DNA from 2 places in the Amycolatopsis heterodermiae genome. Region 2 is predicted to be linked to the other one. Evidence: riboswitches for the same ligand, from Rfam matches in the RefSeq annotation. Region 2 holds a riboswitch; the other holds the start of a gene.
What was found. Region 2 has a riboswitch for S-adenosylmethionine ahead of VA596_RS04025 (methionine ABC transporter ATP-binding protein). Riboswitches for the same ligand answer to the same signal wherever they lie in the genome.
Positions count from the first base shown of each region.

Region 1: it holds a riboswitch for S-adenosylmethionine, as region 2 does, so the genes downstream of both, VA596_RS29120 (aminotransferase class V-fold PLP-dependent enzyme) here and VA596_RS04025 (methionine ABC transporter ATP-binding protein) in region 2, are expected to answer to the same signal.

Region 1 covers NZ_JAYFSI010000007.1:292,190-294,379, reverse strand. The annotation lists gene VA596_RS29130 (potassium/proton antiporter) at 1-94, shown strand, start outside; gene VA596_RS29125 (M23 family metallopeptidase) at 262-918, shown strand; SAM riboswitch class IV at 1,012-1,126, shown strand; gene VA596_RS29120 (aminotransferase class V-fold PLP-dependent enzyme) at 1,164-2,190, shown strand, end outside.
Region 2 covers NZ_JAYFSI010000001.1:835,567-837,756, forward strand. The annotation lists gene VA596_RS04020 (DHA2 family efflux MFS transporter permease subunit) at 1-64, shown strand, start outside; gene VA596_RS04025 (methionine ABC transporter ATP-binding protein) at 129-1,142, opposite strand; SAM riboswitch class I at 1,350-1,440, opposite strand; gene rsmA (16S rRNA (adenine(1518)-N(6)/adenine(1519)-N(6))-dimethyltransferase RsmA) at 1,578-2,190, opposite strand, start outside.

The DNA of each region.
Region 1 (2,190 bases), on a different contig from region 2:
GACAGCCACGGTCCGCGACGACGTGGAGCGCAGGCTGCGCGCGGTGGACCGCGCGGGACGCCTGGCCCGCTGGCGCGGCGAGTCGGGCCTCTGACCACCCGTTGTCCAGTGCTTGTCCGATCTTCCCGCCTACCTGGTGATCTTTTCCCGCGAGGGTGAACAACCCGCACCAAGATCTTCCCCGCGTTCCTCCTTTTGGCTTACTCTGCGCTCCATTTGTTAGCTCGAATGGGTGAGCATTAAGCCAAAGGAGTACGCAGGGTGAGGAAACTTCACGTGCGCGCAGCCGGCCTGGTCGCGGCAGCGGTCCTGGGGCTCGGGCTTGCCGCCGTCCCGGACGCGGCCGCCGAAGCGGGACCGTTCCCGGTGCTGGCGCTGCCGTTCAAGGCGGGGCAGCAGGTGTACTCGGCCGGCATCCACTCCGACGACGGCAGTACCGGCGTGAAGAACGCCCTCGACCTCAGCCCGGCCGACAAGACCGTGCGGGCGCCGCTGGCCGGGACGGTCCACCTGCAGCACTGCGCGGGCGGCGACTGGGTGGCCATCGACCACGCCGGCGGCTGGCGCACCGGGTACTACCACATGGAGGGCATCAAGGTCACCGACGGTGAGCAGGTCGAGGCCGGCGACGTGCTCGGGTCGACCGGCAACGCCCTCCCGTGTGGCGGCAGCAGCACCGGCGCCCACGTGCACTTCACGCTCTGGACGCTGCCCGACGAGCCCGCCGCGAACTGGAGCGGCCTCGCCTACAGCCAGCTTTCGACGACGGTCGCGGTGGCGCACGGCGAGCCGATCGACGGGAAGACGTTGGGCGGCTGGCTTTTCACGGCGGGCGCGGACCAGTACACCGGCACCGCGACGCACCTCGCCGACCGCATGGTGACGCAGCTGCCGGGCCACTTTCGCGCGAAGCTCTGACCCTTCTCGGATCCTGCTGGACTTGTGGGCGGCGTCTCAAAATGTGAGGAGGGGTCTGGCCGCCGCGCCGATTCTCGGTTACCTTCTGTGTCAGGTCATGAGTGCCAGCGTCAAGCCCCGGCTTGCTGGCCGGCAACCCTCCTTCCGCGGTGGGGTGCCCCGGGTGAGGACCGGGTCGGTCGCGCCGTGCGACCGGCAAGCGCGGGCCCCTCGCCGGGGTCCCCCGGATCGCCGAGGAGGCACCGATGACTCTCGCCATCGACCGCACCAGCACACCCGAAACCCTTGCGCCGCAGGCTGTTCCGACGGTCGCGGGTGCCTCGCTGCGGGTCCCGCTCGTCACCGGCGGCGACATCGGCTACGCCAACCTCGACCACGCCGCGAGCGCGCCGTGTCTCGACGCCGTGCGCTCGGCCGTCGACGAGTTCCTGCCCTGGTACGCCAGCGTCCACCGCGGCGCGGGCTTCGCGTCCCAGGTCTCCACCAAGCTCTACGAGCGCACCCGCGACACCCTGCGCCGGTTCGTCGGCGCGCGGAAGACCGACACGGTCGTGTTCACCCGCAACACCACCGATTCCTTCAACCTGCTCGCCCGCAGCCTCCCGCCGCGCACCTCGGTGGTCGTGTTCGACACCGAGCACCACGCCGCGCTGCTTCCGTGGCGGGGCCCGAACGTCCGCCGGATCCCGACCCCGCGCACCCGGCTCGCCGCAGTGTCCGCTGTGGACGAAGCCCTCGCGGAATCCCCGCAGGGGCCCCGGCTGTTCGTCGTCACGGGCGCGTCCAACGTGACCGGCGAGCTGCTCCCGGTGGCGGAAATCGCGGCGGTGGCCCGGAAGCACGGCGCCCGGATCGCCCTCGACGCCGCGCAGCTCGCGCCGCACCGCCGCGTCTCGATCAAGGAGCTGGACGTCGACTACGTCGCGCTGTCCGGCCACAAGCTGTACGCGCCCTTCGGCGCCGGCGCGCTGATCGGCCGCGCCGACTGGCTGCGCGCCGCCCGGCCGTACCTCGCCGGCGGCGGCGCGACCAAGCTCGTCACCGAGGACGCCGTCGTCTGGAACACCGGCCCCGAGCGTCACGAAGCCGGTTCCCCCAACACCGTCGGCGTGTACGCGCTCGGCGTCGCGTGCGAAACCCTCAGCCGGAACTGGGACGCCGTCGAAGCGCACGAGCAGGCCCTGCTCACCCGGCTGCGCAAGGGGCTCGAAAGCATCCCGGGCTGCGCCGAGCTGCGGCTGTTCGACGCGCCGGTCGACCGCGTCGGCACGG
Region 2 (2,190 bases):
GGCGGCCATCGTCGGCGCCGCCGCCCTCGCCGCGCTTCTCCTGCTCCCGCGCGGCAGCCGCTGAAAGCCGTGAAGGCCACGTTGAGGGACTCTGAGTCCCTCAACGTGGCCTTCACGGACAATCGGGGTCAGGCTGCGGCGACGCCCTGGGGGCCGCGCGCGGTGTGCGTCACGTGGCCGCCGCGCTCGGCGACCCACGCCAGCGCCGCGTCGGCCCGCTCACCGCGGACGCCCAGGCGGAACCGGCCCACCGGGGTGTCGCCGATCCGGGTCAGGCCGCCGCCGATGGTGGCGAACTCGACGTCGAAGCGGCCCGCGGCCTCGGGCAGCAGCGCGCCGACCGACGCGAAGCCGACCAGCACGACGTCGACCGAGCGGTCGTAGCGCGACGCCTGCGAGCGGGTCGTCTCGATGGCGGGCAGCAGCGCCTGCGCGGTGCGGCTCGTCGGGTTCGAGACCAGGTCGAGGACGGTGCCGCGCTCGACGACGGTGCCGTCTTCGAGCACCGCGACGTCGTCGCAGACGCGGCGGACGACACTCGCGTCCGGCGTCGTGACCACGATGGTGACGCCCAGCTCGGCGCGCGCCCGGTCGAGGACGGTCAGCACCGCGCCGGCCTCCTCCGGGTCGATCCCGGCGGTCGGGTCGTCGGCGAGCAGCACCGCGGGGGCCGCGGCCAGCGCCTTCGCGACGGCGACGCGGCGGAGCTGCCCGGCGGTCAGCTCGCCCGGACGCTGCGCGGCGCGCGGGGTCAGGCCGACGAGGTCGAGCAGCGAGCCGACCTTGCTGCGGCGCTGCGGGCCGTCGACCCCGAGCTGCTCCAGCGGGGAGGCGATGTTGCCGGCGATGGTGCGCTCGGCGATCAGCTCGGGCTTGGTTCCGACGACCCCGAGCTGGCGGCGGATCTCGCGGAGCCGGCGGCCGTCGAGGGTGCCGGTGTTGAGGCCGTCGAGCCGGACGACACCGCGGTCCGGCCGCTCCTGGAGCGCGATGCACCGGGCGAGGACGGACTTGCCGGACCCGGCCGGGCCGACCACGCCGAACAGTGAGCCGGCCTGGACGTCGACGCTCACGTCGCGCAGCGCGACGACCGGATTTCCGTTGAGGGCAAAGGACTTGGACAGGTTTTCGACGGTGATCACGAAGGCTCCAGAAAACGGGGCGCGTTGCTGTACGCGTCCGGCCGCAAGCGAGTTTCCGTCCTCTATGGACGGTGCATGAAGAAGAGGTGTGACGGGTCGATCAAGCTCAGTTGGAGCGTCGACATGCGGTCACGGAGCGGCGACCCTCGTCGACTACGCGGCGTTTGGTCAGCAGCAGCGGGCGAGCAACCCTCTTCATCGGGACGGCCTCCATCGGTCCTGGCGGTAGCACCTGCCCTGCGGAGGGTGGTTGCTGCGACTTCGGCGAGCCAGGTCTCTCAGTCGCTCGGGATGGACGTATTGAGTAAAACCGATCCCGAGGAGCGAACGCAAGCCCGTTGGGCCAGATCACACGAGTGGAGGTGTCCGAATCGCGGGATCAGCACTCGCGAGGGCGTATTTTCACGCGCCGAGACGGCGACCAGTGCAGACGCGTCAGCGAACGGCGGCGAGACGGGCGAAGGCGTGCACGTCCAGCTGCTCACCGCGGGTCTTCGGGTCGATACCGGCGGCGACCAGCAGTTCGCCGGCCCGCTCGGCCGACCCCGCCCAGCCGGCGAGCGCGGCGCGGAGGGTCTTCCTGCGTTGTGAGAACGCGGCGTCCACGAGGCCGAACAGCCGATCCCGGTCCTCGGACGCCGGCACGTCACCGCGTTCGAAGGCGACGAGCGCCGAATCGACGTTCGGCACCGGCCAGAACACCGAGCGTGGCACGGCGGCGACCTTGCGTGCCGGGCCGTACCAGGCGAGCTTGACGCTCGGGACGCCGTAGATCCGGCTGCCCGGGCCCGCGGCCATCCGGTCGGCGACCTCGGTCTGGACCATCACGAGGCCTGACCGGAGGGACGGCAGCTCCGCGAGCAGGTGCAGCACGACCGGCACGGCGACGTTGTAGGGCAGGTTGGCCACGAGCGAGGTGGGCGCGGCGGGCAGGTCGTCCTTCGCGACGCGCATGGCGTCGGCCTCGACGACGTCCAGCCGCCCCGCGGCGTCCGGCCCGCGCTCGGCGACGGTCTTCGGCAGGCGTTCGGCGAGCTTGGGATCGATC